DNA from 2 places in the Hoeflea prorocentri genome. Region 2 is predicted to be linked to the other one. Evidence: predicted binding sites of a transcription regulator. Region 2 holds the regulator's gene; the other holds the start of a gene.
The links. The regulator LexA, encoded in region 2, represses DNA repair genes until DNA is damaged. The targets are predictions, from matches to a motif close to TGTTCNNNNTGTGTTCNG.
Positions count from the first base shown of each region.

Region 1 (7,825 bases), 2.2 Mb from region 2:
CGCAGTCAGAGGACAAAATCGCCCGGCCCATTCATCTGCGCATTTCAACACGATAGTCCTTTCAAAGGTGGCGGCAAATCGGCCCATCGGCTGCGTTGCGCCGCTTGCCCGATGCACCACATCGCGCTGCGCGACGCGCCTTGCCGAGTGAACCGATTTTCCGCCATCAAATGCTTCAATCTAAGCCCGATTTGCTCTAACCAATAACCGTTCCGGGGGCAACCGGGCTGCCGCGCAGGAATTCGTCCGCATTCATCACCTTGCCGCCTGCCTTTTGCAGCCGCAGCAAACGCACGGCATTGATGCCGCAGGCAACCGTCAGCCCGTCATCCAGAACCGTGCCCGCCGGGCCGACAGCTTCGACCGGCGCCGAGCGCAGAACCTTGACCCGCTCCTGTTTGCCGCCAAACGGCATCTCGCACCAGGCTCCGGGGAAAGGCGAAAGGCCGCGAATATGATTGTGGACATCGAGATTGTCGCGCCCGAAGTCGATGCGGGTCTCGTCCTTGGTGATCTTGGCGGCATAGGTGACGCCGTCCTCGGGCTGCTGCGTCAGTGTCAATGAATCGCGCTCCAGAGCGGCCATCGCCCTTTGCATCAGATCGCCGCCAATCAGCATCAGTTTGTCGTGCAGCTCGCCGGCCGTCATGTCGACGGGAATGGCAACCCGCTCCTCCATGGCGATGGGACCGGTGTCGAGGCCCTTGTCCATCTTCATGACCATCATGCCAGTCTCAGTATCGCCGGCCATGATGGCGCGCTGGATCGGTGCGGCACCGCGCCAGCGCGGCAGAAGCGATGCATGACCGTTGTAACAGCCGAGCCGCGTGCCGGTGAGCACGGCCTCGGGAAGAAGCTGCCCATAGGCGACGACGACGGCGACATCGGCCTTCAGCTCACGGAACCGGCTTTGTTCTTCCGGATCTTTCATGCTTTCCGGCGTAAAAACCGGAAAACCCAGGATCTCTGACTGCCTGTGAACCGGCGATTTGACCAGCTCCAGACCGCGTCGGCCGGCCGGCCGGGGCGGCTGCGTGTAGACGGCGGCAATCTCATGGCCGTAGCCCGCGAGCGCGGCCAGCGTCGGCACGGCGAATTCCGGCGTTCCCATGAAGATGATGCGCAAGACGTGCCTCCCGCGTGCGGATAGTAAGCTATGCCCGTTAGAGACGCGTTCCGCCGCGGCTCTTGGCCAGCTTGGTGAATTTGCGAATGACCATGTCCCGTTTCAGCTTCGAGATATAGTCGATAAAGAGCACGCCGTTGAGATGGTCGATCTCATGCTGCAGGCAGGTCGCCAAAAGTCCGTCCGCCTCAATCTGCTGCTGATTGCCCTCCCGGTCCACATAATCGACCGTTACCTGCGCCGGGCGCTCGACCTCGGCGTAATAATCTGGGATCGACAGGCACCCCTCCTCATAGACCGAGCGTTCGTCGGAGCTCGCCACGACGTTGGGATTGATGAACACCATCGGCGCGCGTTCCTCGTCCTCCTTCGAGCAGTCGACCACCAATAGCCGGCGCGGAATGCCGACCTGGATGGCCGCAAGGCCGATGCCGGGCGCGTCATACATGGTTTCCAGCATGTCGTCGGCGAGGGTCTGGATATCGTCGTCGACGCGCTCAACCGGTTCGGATTCGGTGCGCAATATGGGATCCGGCAGGAGTACAAGCGATTTTAGGGTCATGGGCATGCATCTACGCATTCGCGGTCGGCAGGTCAATTCGGCATATTGCCCATGTTCCTGTTTTGATCTGGCAATCACGGAAGAATCATATAAGCTTGTGTCATGGATGCGGTTGAGTTCACGTTCGGCACACCGGTTGCCCGGGTCGGCGAGGTCGTCATTACGGCCGGCGGGCTCATTTCGGGCGCCGCCGTGGTGCTTGGCCTGATCATTGTCATTGCTCTTTTTGCCGCGCGCGGCAGGGCGCGCAGCGCTGAGACCCAACGCCTTGCCCTGGAAGAAGCCTCCAGCCAGCGCGCCCGCGACATGGAGGCCCGGTTCGGCGAGATCATGGGTGCGCAGGCCGAGATGCAAGGCCGCATGGCGACGATCGCCGAGGTCTTCGGCTCGCGGCAAAGTGAAATCAACAAATCGATCAATGAGCGGCTCGACGGCATGAGCCAGCGGATCGGCAATACGATCAGCGAGCAGACCAAGGCGACCCATGAGAACCTGTCGCGCCTGCAGGAGCGCCTCGCCGTGATCGATACGGCGCAAAACAATATCCAGGCGCTCGCCAAGGATGTTGTCGGTCTGCAGGCCATCCTGTCGAACAAGCAGACACGGGGCGCGTTCGGTCAGGCGCGTATGGAAACGATCATAGCCGATGCCCTGCCCTCCAACGGCTATGCTTTCCAGCCAACACTTTCCAATGGCAGCCGTCCGGATTGCATGGTGCATATGCCGAACGGCGCGCCGGCGCTGGTGATCGATGCAAAATTCCCGCTGGAGGCCTGGAACCGCATTCGCGACGAGAAAGAAGCGGAGGCGCAAAAACAGGCAACACAGCAGTTCCGCAAGGATATTGAAGTCCATATCCGCGATATTGCCGACAAATATCTGTTAAAGGGCGAAACCCAGGATACGGCCTTCATGTTCGTGCCGTCGGAATCGATCTTCGCGGAAATTCACGAGAATTTCGAGGCTCTGGTGCAAAAGGCGCATCGCGCCCGTATCGTCATCGTCTCGCCGTCATTGCTGATGCTGTCGTTGCAGGTGGTGCAGGCGGTGTTGAAAGATGCGCGCATGCGCGAGCAGGCACACCTTATCCAGGGCGAGGTTGTCCGCCTGATGGAAGATGTCATGCGGCTCGACGAGCGGGTGCGCAAGCTGCAGACGCATTTTGGACAGGCGCAACGCGATATCGACCAGATATTGACCTCGACCGACAAGGTGACCAAGCGCGGCGCGAAGATCGAAGCGCTGGAGATCGAGGCTGAAGGCGATGTTGCAACACCGGACAGCAAGGCGGAAAATGTCGCGCCTCTGCCGGAGCGAACCGGTCGCCTCAAGCTCCATGTGAATGATTAAAGGACACTCAACATGGAACGTTTTACTGGCGGTTGCCTTTGCGGCAAGGTTCGGTTTGTGGCCTCGGGACGTCCCTACCGGGTCGGCCTTTGTCATTGTCTCGACTGCCGGAAACATCACGGCGCGCTTTTTTATGCGGCGGCGGTATTCCCGCAAGACGCGGTCTCTGTCGAGGGCGAAACACGGGACTATGCCGGCCGGTTTTTTTGTCCTCAATGCGGCTCGTCGGTGTTCGCACGCAGTGGCGATGAAATCGAAGTGCATCTTGGTTCACTCGATGAACCGAACCGGCTGACACCAACCTACGAAAGCTGGGTCACCCGGCGCGAAACATGGCTGCCGCCGTTCCCGCTCGCACACCGCTATGAGCGTGATCGGGAGCCCAAAAAAAGCCATGAGAATTAGGCCGCCGCAAGGATACAAATGATCAGCATGCGCTAGGACTTCTTGATTGCGACCGGAGATCTCAGCCGCATGATGAGCGGCACGATTGCCACGATGAGCAGTGCGGCGAGGAAAAACGGTGCGCCGGGAAGATAGAGCCCGTCATCATTGACGGACCATTCGAAGACACCCGTCAGGAGCAGCGGAGCGGCTACAGCCGCAACGGATGTCAACGAAGCAATCACACCCTGTACGAGGCCTTGCTGGTCTTCACCGACCCGGTTGGCCGCAAATGCGGTCATCAATGGCGGCGCCATATCCGACAGGGCAGAGATAGGCAGAAAGATAACTACAGCCCAGATCGCGGCGGTGAAACCAAAACCCACCATCCCGATCAATCCGGCCAGGATCGCTATGAACAAGGTGGTGTAGTCACCCAGCCGTTTGGTCATCTGCGGCAACAACCCGGCCTGCACCGCCGCGATCAGGATGCCGTAGGCCGACAGGGTCAGCCCGATGGTAAATCCGTCCCAGCCGAATACCTCGCGGCCCCAGAAGGCCCAGAGCGTCGGGTAGATCATATTGGCGAATTCAAACACGAAAATGCAGATGAGCGGGATGGCGAGGCCCGGCACGACGAAGGCCCGCGCGATTGTGCCGAAGGGGTTCATGTCCCGCTTGCCGAATGGCCTGCGGTTTTCCGGCTTGAGGGATTCCGGCAGAATGAAGAGACCAAAGGCAACGTTCAGTGCCGAAAGCGCCGCTGCAATCCAGAAGGGTGCGGTGATGTGCCAGCCGGAAGCCACACCGCCTATGGCTGGTCCGAGCACGAAGCCGATGCCGAAGGCTGCACCGATCATGCCGAAGCTTGCCCCGCGCTCTTCCGGCTTTGCAATGTCGGCAATATAGGCGGTTGCCGTGATATAGGTGGCCCCAGCCACCCCCGCGAGAATACGGCCTACGAGCAGCACCCAATAGGTCTCGGCCATTGCCATGATCACATAATCGATTGTCAGCGTCGCCAGCGCCAGGATCAGGATCGGACGACGCCCATAGGCGTCTGACAGGCTGCCGATAACGGGACCGCAAAGAAACATGGCCCCCGCATAGGCCGACATCATGACACCGCCCCAGAACGCCCCTTCAGCCGTGCTGCCTGCACCGACGCGATCCATCAGGTCGGGCATGATCGGAAAGACGATACCGACGCCGATTGCGTCGATCATCAAGGTCGCGAGAATGAAGAGGAAAGGTCCGGACAGCTTCATGCCGCCACAACTAACTGAAATCGCAGACCGGGCAAGCTGTTATTGGTGAAAACCACTGGCTGCGACCTGTCTACGCCAGGAAACGATCGGATATCCGCGCCGACGCCGATGTGGCGGCAACTGGACTTTCCGTCACATATTGTCTCGGATAGTAATCGACTATGCCGGGAAGCACCTTATCTCGATGAGACCGCAGGCTTAACTTGCTGATTGGCCAACGCAGCCGGAAACGACAGGAAAGACCATGAGCATCCTAGAGATGACAAAACAAAGGTGCCCTGAGCTTGCAGGGTTTCTTGAAGGCTGCTGTACCGCTCCGCTAAATTTCGATGGCGACCATCCCATTGAACACTCAAGACACAACCACATTCATCTATGGGCTCTCGAATGGTGGGCCGATCATCATTCATGGATTGATCTTGAGTACCGTCTCGAATTCGTCCGGGAAATATTCAAACATTGGCGGGTCAGGATCAAAGGCATGCCTCCCTATCAGGATCGAGGCTACCGGCTTTATCTTTATGAGGCTATGGCTCCAACCATTTCTGTTGTCGCGGAGACCCCATTTGGGTTTCCCTATTCCGGTCAGCCCACTTTTGTTGCGCAAAGGCGCGAAATCATGGAGCTTTATCTGGATCGCAGCTGGATATCCAATTTCGATTTCGAGCCGTTCGAATTCAGCGGGAAGGCCCTGTTGGACCAAATAGAAAAGTCGTCAGGCTCCATCGGCAAGCCCACAGCAAATGCCCTCGGGATCAAAGTTGGGGCGTTGCGAACCCTCATCGAGCAGATGGGGCTTCAATCATCCGTCAATGAAATTCGCAAGAAATACAAACGACGCCCGGCTCGGTTTTCGGATGAAGAAGAGTATCTACACAAATATCGCATACACGAACAAAGGATCGAACCAGGATTTGCATGATTGAGCCCACCCGCTGGGCGCGCCAGGCGATCATCGGATTTTGCGGGCGAACCCGGACCGTCGTGTACTGCGAAATGCACAATCTTCCGTTTTCAGCTAACGTTACGGATGAAACGGTGTTTGGAGACCTGTTTTGCTCTTATCCCGCGCGCCCAGGGACGCACGTCTCGCGCCTTATATTGATGCATTCTGGACCTGTGAAACCAGCCATGGAAACGAGCTGGAGCGGGTGCTGCCGAACGGCCGTACGCAGCTCTTCATAAACCTACACGAGGATGCCCTTCATCATTACGGGGTCGATGGATCGGTGCGGCAGAGCGCTTCCGGAATGGCGGTTCAGGGGCCGATGCTCAAGCCGACTGTTATCGATCGTGCCGAGCAGAGGAGCCTTTGCGGCGTTCTCTTCTCGCCCGGTGGAGCCTTTCCGTTTTTTCGCGGTCATTTGTCCGAGATCGGGTCGGACCTTGCAGATCTGGATTGCCTTTCCTGGAGCGATGGCTGGCGGACCCATGAATGTCTGCAAATGGCGCGCGCACCACAGGAGCGTCTGGACCTTCTGGAAGCGGCGTTCCTGGATCGTGCTCCGGTGGCCGATGAATGGGACCTTGCCGTTCGCAAGGCGGGCCATTTGCTGCGAAATGGACATCGCGTCCATACAGTCGCGGACCAATTGAATACGACCCGGCAAACGCTGATCACACGTTTTCGGGAGAGAACCGGAATGAAGCCCAAGACCTATTGCCGTATCGAGCGGTTCCAGCACCTTATTCGGACACGGTCGAACGCCGCTTCCTGGGCCGATGCAGCCTTTGACGCCGGTTACTCGGATCAATCTCATATGGCGCGGGAGTTCAGGCACTTCGGCGGCATCACACCGACTGAATACATGCCGGACAGACTTTCAGAACCCAATCATCTGCCTTTACGCGCTTGAATTTTCTTCAAGACGGGCTTGCGGTGAGGCGGTTATGGCTCGTTGCATGACCTATACATCTGAACTCATCACACTCGAACCAAGGCTCATTGTCAGCGATGTCGATGCGGCCCTTGCCTTCTATCGCGATGCGTTCGGCGCGGAGCGCCTTGAACGCTTCACCGATCAATCCGGCCGCGTCGTCCATGCCGCGATGAGGCTCGGAAGGTCCGTTTTCACCATGACTGAGGCAGTTGCGGCGTGGGGGTTGTCCTCACCCGATGCGTCCTCCGGACCGGGCGTTTTGCTGCACCTTACGGTGCCTGATCCGGATATGACCGCCGACCGGATGCTCGCCCTCGGCGGCAGCACGGTCATTGAGATTGAAGATCGTCCCTATGGAAAGAGGGAAGGACGGGTTCTGGACCCGTTTGGGCATGCCTGGATCCTGAGCAAGACAATTGAGCAACTATCCAATGAGGAGATTGGAAAGCGTCTGAAGACATAACGCGCCAATCCACAAAACGGATCAGCTACCGGCCAACGGATTGCGGCTGGTGGGGCTGTCGGAATGACCGCTCCGGGCAAAAACTGACGGAATAATTTGCTTTGCGGATCAAAATTGCACACACTCCACGTCCCGGACTGCATTGGCAACATCGCCGGTTAATGGACAGGATCGGAAGGAGAGTACAATGTCTGATGCGGAGCAGCGATTGAAGGCCCTGGACATTACACTTCCCGCGCCCCTGAAATTGCCTCCCGGCATGGTCCTTCCATTCCCATGGGTGAATGTTCGGGGAGATCGAGCCTTCATATCAGGCCACGGACCACAGGAAACCGACGGGGCTCCAGCGGGGCCTTTTGGCGCTTTGGGAGAGAGTGTGTCGGTGGAGGAAGGTTATGCGTCGGCACGCAAGGTCGGACTCTCGATGCTCGGCAGTCTGCAGCGCGAACTCGGCAGTCTAAATCGAATAACCGGATGGTGCCATGTCCATGGAATGATCAACTGTAACTCAGGTTTCAGCGATACACCCTCGGTTCTCAATGGCTTCACAGACCTGATAATTGAGGTTTTTGGAGAGGAAATTGGTCGTCATTCACGGACTGCAGTTGGAGTAGCCGGTCTACCGATCAACTTCCCCGTTGAAGTTGAGGCAGAGGTTATGGTTTCACCGGCCTAGCTCATCGGTGATGGGGTTACCTGATTATCGTCGATCTGTAACCTTGAGCCCGCCAAAAGAGCCTACTTCGCAGGCAATCGCCAACACGACGTTCACTTGAACGAAACATGGCTACA
Region 1 is NZ_JAPJZI010000001.1:3,896,045-3,903,869, forward strand. It holds gene fmt (methionyl-tRNA formyltransferase) at 197-1,126, opposite strand; gene def (peptide deformylase) at 1,164-1,688, opposite strand; gene OQ273_RS18310 (DNA recombination protein RmuC) at 1,791-3,038, shown strand; gene OQ273_RS18315 (GFA family protein) at 3,051-3,443, shown strand; gene OQ273_RS18320 (TCR/Tet family MFS transporter) at 3,476-4,690, opposite strand; gene OQ273_RS18325 (hypothetical protein) at 4,935-5,612, shown strand; gene OQ273_RS18330 (helix-turn-helix domain-containing protein) at 5,746-6,546, shown strand; gene OQ273_RS18335 (VOC family protein) at 6,593-7,033, shown strand; gene OQ273_RS18340 (RidA family protein) at 7,221-7,709, shown strand.
Region 1: a site for LexA is predicted at 1,741-1,758, ahead of OQ273_RS18310 (DNA recombination protein RmuC). Genes of this name have one in related genera too.

Region 2 (7,825 bases):
CTTGTCGCCAGGGCCAACCATGAACCGGTGGAAATCGGCGGCGGCGTTTCGGGGTTGGTGCGCCTGCGACCGCCTTCGGGACCAGCCCTGCCGGGCAGTTTCGACTTTACCTACAACTCCTTTTTCAACGGTATCGGCGCCAACGGGTTTTTCCTTGGCAAACCCGATACGACGTATGTGCCGGATGCAAGCGGTCGCGGTTGGTTCGAAGAAGGTGGGCTGACACTTCAACGCCTGCGTCAAAAGATCAGCGAACGGGTCAAAGAGGTGCTGCCCGGAGAGGCGGGCGGCTTTGCGGCCGCGTTGACGGTTGCGGACCGTCGTTCGATGAGCCCGGATACGGTGGATGCCCTGCGGCAGAGCGGGCTTGCCCATGTGCTGGCGATTTCCGGCCTGCACATGGCGCTTGTGGCAGGCACATTCTTCTTGCTTGTGCGCGCCTGTTTCAGCGTTTTTCCCACGATCGTGCAGGCAGTTCCAACGAAGAAGTATGCGGCGGTCGGAGCCTTGGCCATCGCCACGCTCTATCTTTCCATCTCCGGAGCAAGCGTTTCGACGCAACGGGCCTGGATCATGCTGGTCATCATGCTGATCGCCGTGCTCGCGGACAGACAGGCGCTGACGATGCGCAATGTCGCCATTGCCGCAATGATTATCATCGTCATAACGCCCTCCGCCGTTCTCGGGCCGGGCTTTCAAATGTCGTTTGCCGCAACTGCGGCACTAATTGCGACTTATGCGCTGTGGAATAAACCCCGGCCCGGAACAGGGCGTGCTGAGGCCGGGTGGCTGGGCACCCCGGCACGCGTTCTGTTTGTCTTTTTCCTTGGGCTGGCGGTTACGTCACTCGTTGCAGGTCTCGCCACGGCGCCGTTTGCCATCCATCACTTCCATCGGATTGCGGCATACGGGCTTCTGGCCAATCTGGCCGCCATGCCGATTGTCACCTTTATTGTGATGCCGGCGGGGATGTTTGCCGTCCTGCTCATGCCATTGGGTCTCGAAAAATGGCCGTTGATCGTGATGGGAGGGGGGCTTGATGCAGTGATAGCCATCGCCCGTTATGTTCGTGACATCGGCGGTGCGGTTGTCGTTGGTCAGATAAGCCCGTGGATAACACTTGTTGCGGTCGCCGGCCTGCTGATCTTTGTGTTGAGCAGGACCCGGTTGAGGATCGTAGGGCTGGCGCTGCTCCTGCTCGCTGGAGCCGCCATGACGATACCACGCACGTGGCCTGACATTCTGATTGCCGAGGACGGCAGGTTGGTTGCACTTGTCAATAAAGGCGGCTTGGCCACAAACCGCAAAAGACCACCCCGATTCATCTTTGAGCAATGGCAGACGGGGCTCAAACGAACCCGACATGATACGCCCCTCGATATCGCTGGCGGGATAAATGACCTTGGATCCGCATTGGAAGCCTCAGCTGCGAGGACTGATCACATGCAGTGTGCGGCAAAAACTTTCTGTGTCGGCGTGTCGGGCAGTGGGACGAAACTGGCTCTGGTTGAGGATTTATCCTATCTCGGCGCTGCCTGTGACGAGGCAGATATCGTCGTGACCGCGGCATCGATTGCGATGGAGCGGTGTTATTCCGGAGCCCTGCTGATTACAGGCCGCATGCTGCGCCAAAGCGGCGCTTTGGCCATCTGGACGAAAACGAACGGCAATCAGCCGAAAATACGTTCGGCAGTTGCCAGTGTTGACCGAGCCTGGACGCGCCATCGCGCCTATAACTGGCGCAATGACAGCTTCTACAAGATCACACCGTCATGGCGTCAGTGATAGCGCCTGATCAGCCCCACCAGCTTGCCTTGGATCTTCACCTGATCCGGGCCGAAAATCCGAGTCTCATAGGATGGGTTTGCTGCTTCCAGGGCAATTGAGGCGCCCTTTCTGCGGAACCGCTTCAAGGTTGCTTCCTCGTCATCGACAAGCGCGACAACGATTTCACCCGGATTGGCTGTGGAGGCGTTTTTGATGACCACAGTATCGCCGTCAAAAATGCCGGCTTCGATCATTGAATCGCCCTTTACCTCAAGCGCGTAATGTTCACCGCCGGACAGCATCTCCGGGGGGACGCTGATATTGTGCGTATTGTTCTGGATGGCCGATATGGGCACACCGGCGGCGATCCGGCCCATAACGGGTACGCTCACCGCAGCCTGCGTATCATCATTGTCCTGAACCGGAAGCGGTGTGGGTTCAGGCGCGGGTTTACCCAGGCTGCCTTCGATAACGCTTGGCGAGAACCCCTTGCGTTGCTGGCCGGCCGGAATCATCGTCTCGGGAAGGCGCAAGACTTCAAGAGCGCGGGCCCGGTTTGGCAGCCTTCGGATGAACCCACGTTCCTCCAAGGCGGTAATCAGGCGATGAATGCCTGATTTTGAGGCAAGATCAAGCGCTTCCTTCATCTCGTCGAAGGACGGCGGGATGCCCGTCTCCTTCATACGCTCATGAATATAAAGCAGCAGCTCATGTTGTTTTCGCGTCAGCATCGCCGGCTCCCGAATCGGAGAAACAAATACAGAACATACACTATATGTTCCATTTGTGTTCTTCAAGTGTTTATATTTGGTTAACAGACTGCCCGGCGTCGCTAACAGGGTAGTCAATCGGGTTTTGCCGACAGGGCATTGCGGCCGGCGCCCGTCAATCGCTGTCCGGTAATAGGGAGCGCCGGTTAAAACAAGCACCGCTGTGTTCGCTTTCGCCCGTCCCGTTAAAATTGTATAAACCTGCGCGTTGTACCTTCAGCCTCAAACACGGCAGGGGGTTTAGCCAATGAAAAAGATGCGATCGTCATATCCAGGCTGCGGGCCCATCACAGCGTGCATCACCGGAGAATTTCTGCCGGATGATCGTGCGGGTCTGTCCGGGCTGGAAGACATTGCGGTCACGATCCCGCGTACGATCTATCTCGGGCGCGGACCGCACTGTGGCCAATTTCGGTCCGCCGCTGCCGGTAAATGAGATGCAGCTTGTACGCCACTTTTGGGCGATGTTCCTCTACAGAGTTCATTACTGGATGTGGGACCGGTGGTTCGAAACGCGGGAGGCAGTTGCCACGCGCGGGACGTTGCATCAGGACGATCTTTCCCCGGTGAATTCGGCTCATGCCAAATTGTCTTATGAATATGGCGCGTCTCCACGCCTTGTGCTGGGCTGGATCCTCAAAGGTTTGAATGAGGATCTGAGCCGTTTCTCTTTTGTCGATTACGGATCGGGCAGGGGGCGCATGTTGCTGACTGCCGCCCAGTGGCCGTTTCGTCTCGTGCACGGGATCGAGTTCAGCAGCATTTTACATGAGCAGGCCGAGCGCAATATTTCCGGTTATCCGAAAAATCATCTCAAATGCAGGGACATAAAATCGGTCTGCTGCGACGTCATGGATTACGATACGCCGAAAACCGACTGCATCCTTTATTTCTATAATCCGTTCGAAGGCGAACTGCTGGATAAGGTCATCCGCAAATATTCGCACTGCGACGATAGCGGCGCGAAGCGCAAGGTGATTATCGTCTATTACAACTCCATGCACCGCCATGCGCTCAATGCAAATGAACGGATCAGGCCGAGGCCGATGTCACGCTTTGTCAAACTGATCATCAAACTCTTCAGCCCGCATCCGGTCCATATTTACGAGCTGGCTCCCGCCTGACGCGGCCCGGGAAGCCTTGACGGCTGATGTGGATTGATCTCTCGCGCACTAGAGCGGAAAATCGAACTTCATGATCGTTGACCAGGTGCGCCGGTTGATCGTCTCGATCGTCCTGATCGATTCCCGGATTTTTCCGATCTCGGAAGCGTCGAGGGCTTGTGTCTTGCCTATCTTGATGGCGTTCTTGGTCTCCGCGATGCGCATGAGGATCGTTTTTGCATTCCTGCCTTCATCGTCGAAGGAGTAGAGGCAGTGGTTGTAGCGGTTCTTGTGTTTCAGGACCTTGACCATGTCGCCGGTCAGTCCAAGAATATCCTTTCTGGCCTGTGGCTCGGTCCGCTCCATTTTGGCCAGCCGGTCGACAAGATCGAGCCTGGCGCGAGTGGTGTTCAAGGTCAGGAATATGACGATCGCCGTTTCTTTATCGATCCCGGCCAGCCCCGCAATCAGATGAATGAGAAGGGTCTCAGTGTTGGTCCAGGAGTAATTCATCTGCCCGACCAGCAGAAGTATCTTCTGAAACTGCTCGGGCAGATGCGGCTGTGGTCTGGTCTCTGATGTGACCATGCTGAGTTAACCTCCGCGTTCTGGAAGCAAAGGCTTCGGCTAACCGGGTCCGTTCGCCCGGCCTGCCTTGATCTCACCGAAATAGACCGCGGCAGCTTCCGTCCTGTTGCCGACACCGAGTTTCTCGATGATGTGATGCATGTGCAGCTTGATGGTGTTTTCCGAAAGTTCCAATTCGGCTGCGACGACCTTGTTTTGATAACCTCGGGCAACCAGTTTCAGCACGTCAATTTCCCTTGAAGTCAACCTGCCGCTTCGGGCGTTTTTTGCCCCGGTAACCTGTGTCCGCGTTGTGCCGTCTTTTGTTGCGCGCGCAATCTCTATTTGGCTGTCGCCGCTCGTATGAAGTGGTGCCGGGGCTTGCCTGGGTATGTAGTCACCGCCGTTCATCATCAGCCGGACAGCTGAAAGCCAGATATCGAGCCGCAGGTTCATCGGCAGAAAACTTTCGACCAATCCGGTTAAAGCGGGATCATTCATGAGGTCAGGAAGGGGCCGTGTCTCGTTGCAGGCGAGACACAAGATCTGGGTCGGGAAGAGCTCGCGCAGCCGGTCGTAGTTTGAGCGAACTTCGTCCGACAAGGTCTCATCTATGACGATGAGGCACACACGCACCTCAAGGTCTTCGGTTTTGTGGAAGAGTTGTTTGAAATCGAGACGCCGTTCGAGGACCAGATCCTCAATTTCATTTATCAGCGCTGTCTCGATGCATTCGGCAAAGTTGTGGTTTGGGCCCACAAACACAATGGCTCGTTCTGTGGAGCCGGGACCCTTGGTCGCCCTACTCATCACTACCTCCGTTAAGAGGCCCCAGAACTAAACTGAACTGCTAATTATTTTTATGGAGGCTGCCCACCCCTCTGATATTCATCCATACTACCAATTCTTGCATAAGAGGTAAATACATCGATAGGTTTATATATCCCGATTTACCTAGCCAATAGTGGCGAAACATCAACAAAGATAGACTTTTCAGACTAGTAAACCGGTCATTCCATTCTTGTTAATGATGGAAACAAGCCGTGATCAGCTCGCCATCTTGTTGAGCCGTCAGGAGACATGCTTATCCGGCCAAACACTGACATCATTTAGTTTCCTGGTGCTTTTGCTCAATTCAAGACGCTGATAAAAAAGCGAAATTGCCACACCAAAAATTTATACTCCGTTTTATCTAGTATTAATTTCCGGGTTTTCAGACCTCTCAAAACTTAACAAACTATTACCGACCGCCGTAAGAGCGGATTTCAAGGCATGGGGTATCTGACACAACCAAATGGCGAGGCGTTCGCCGTTTGATTGCGCGTGATCCTTTGCCTTTTCGCTTGGATAGCGGTCGGGAACACAGGAAGGGAGGTCAAGCTGGCCACGGGCTCGATGTACGGCGTTTGAAGCCGGCGTGGTTGTTCCAAATCCGTTCGGACATTCGTCCACAATTCAAACCAAGACAGCTGAGTACCGCTTTGAAGAAGAGTGGCGGTGAGGCTGTCCCGCACAAGTGAGGACACTCCAATGAGTTCCAGAAAGTATTGGTGGTGGGATAACCAGCATCAGGGTCAACACCAGGATCAGGATCAAGACCAGCATCAGGGTCAGCATCAGGGTCAGAAAAGCTATCAGGGTCAGTACCAGGGCCAGCACAGTGATAACGAAAACGACAATCACAATGGCAATGGCAACCTGAACGGCAACGGCAACCTGAATGCCAACCTGAACAAGAACTACAACAAGAGTTCTTCGGACAGTGACGCATATGCCGGCAGCCACTCCAAGAGCGGTTCGCACAGCTATTCCAAATCGGCCACTTACAACAAGTCCGATGTGGATGTTGATGTCGACGTCAAGCTGGACATGAAGGGCTATATGCCGACCGACAATGACCACAACGACATCGATATCCAGAATTCGACCGTCGAAGGTCTTCTGGTCAACCGCGATGGCGACATCGACTACAACCCCGGTGACGATGTGTCGTTCGACGACATCCTCAACGGTGCGTTGGGCGGTGCCGGCAATGACAGCGCAAACGTCTTCTCGCAGACCAACACGCTCGTCGACAATGACAAACTGATCGATCCGGATGTCACCAACAACAGCAACTTCAGTCAGAATGGCAGTGCTTACGGTGGTAATGCAACGGCTGACGAAGGCATTGATGCCGGCGGCGGTGGCGGCGACGGCGGCTCCAAGGCCATGGCCAATGCGAATGGCGCTGATGGCGGCCATGCGATTGGCGGTCTGGCCCTGGCCGGTGGCGGCCACGGCGGTAACGCCAAGGGCGGCAATGCCAAGGGTGGCGACGGCTATGGTGCCGGTCTCGGTCTCGGCGCCGTAGGCGTCGGTGTCGGTGTCGGCGGTGATGCTGACAAAGCCGGTGACGGCGGCAATGCCAAAGGCGCCAAGGCGAAGGCTGAAGGCGGTGATGGCGGCGATGTCGATGCCAGTGGTGGAGACGCCGGCGCAATTGCCCTGTCCAAGGCCTATGCCGACTCCGATGGCGGCGGACATTGGCACTGGCACAAGAAGCCGGGTGGCGATGACGCCGAAGCCAAGTCGCTTGCCGCAGCAGGTGCCAAGGGCGGCAATGGCGGCAAGGGCAAGAGCGATGCCGATGGCGGTGACGCAAAAGCCTATGCGACCGGAGGTAAAGGCGGTGACGGAGGCGACTCCATAGGTGGCGGCGGCTACGGCGCCGGACTGGCCAAGGGTGACGGCTTCGGTGCCGGCAAAGGCGTTGGCGGCGACGCAACCGGCGGTGCTGCTACCGGTGGTAAAGGCATTGGCGGAGAAGCCATTGCCAAAGGCATCGGCGGTGACGGCGGAGCCGGCGGAGTTGCCAAAGCCATCAACGGTGACGGCGGAGCCGGTGGAGCCGGCGGCATGTGGGGTTCCTATAATGGTGACGACAGCACCATAAACGGAATCTCAGAAGCTATTGCCGGTGCTGCGATTGACACCACCGCGTTCAATCAGAGCATCGTTATGGGTGCCAATATCCTCGGCAACACGGTCGACATGACCGTGGTCGGCGGAAACTACACCGAAACGTTGACCGGTGACGACAGCGTCTGACCTGATTTGAACCGGAAGCCGGGCAGCAATTGCCCGGCTTCATTTTTGCACCAAGGCCGGCGTCGAATGACCAGCCTGGATGCGAGCAGAAAATGATGGGGCACTACGGATCAACCGGGAGGCGTTAAAGTGCCCATGGATCCCGTCACAGAAATCATCGCTCATTTTATTGGTGTCTTTAATATCGTTGTCGAAGAGCAACGTGCGCGCATGGACTACGACGAGTTCAAAGCACTTGAAAAGATAACCGACGAGGACAATGAGCTTCCGAACATCAATGTTACTGTCAAAGCGCCTCACGAGTTCGTCGACTATATCCCCCACGTCAACTACACGCCGCCGCCCGTCGACCTTGTGCCTGAGATCATTCCCGGGTTGTTTGACGAGCCCGGAACGCTGCCTGACATTCTCATTGAGAGCGTGAAAGATTACGCCTTTGCGCCGGAAGTTTACTCTTTCGGCTTTGCCTCGAAGTTCTCCTTAAGTTTCACAATCACGCCTCCAGGCTCCATCGTCGTTATCGCCAAA
Region 2 is NZ_JAPJZI010000001.1:1,691,224-1,699,048, forward strand. It holds gene OQ273_RS07885 (ComEC/Rec2 family competence protein) at 1-1,785, shown strand, start outside; gene lexA (transcriptional repressor LexA) at 1,779-2,498, opposite strand; gene OQ273_RS07895 (class I SAM-dependent methyltransferase) at 2,975-3,661, shown strand; gene OQ273_RS07900 (hypothetical protein) at 3,710-4,228, opposite strand; gene OQ273_RS07905 (response regulator transcription factor) at 4,268-5,017, opposite strand; gene OQ273_RS07910 (hypothetical protein) at 5,738-7,297, shown strand; gene OQ273_RS07915 (hypothetical protein) at 7,433-7,825, shown strand, end outside.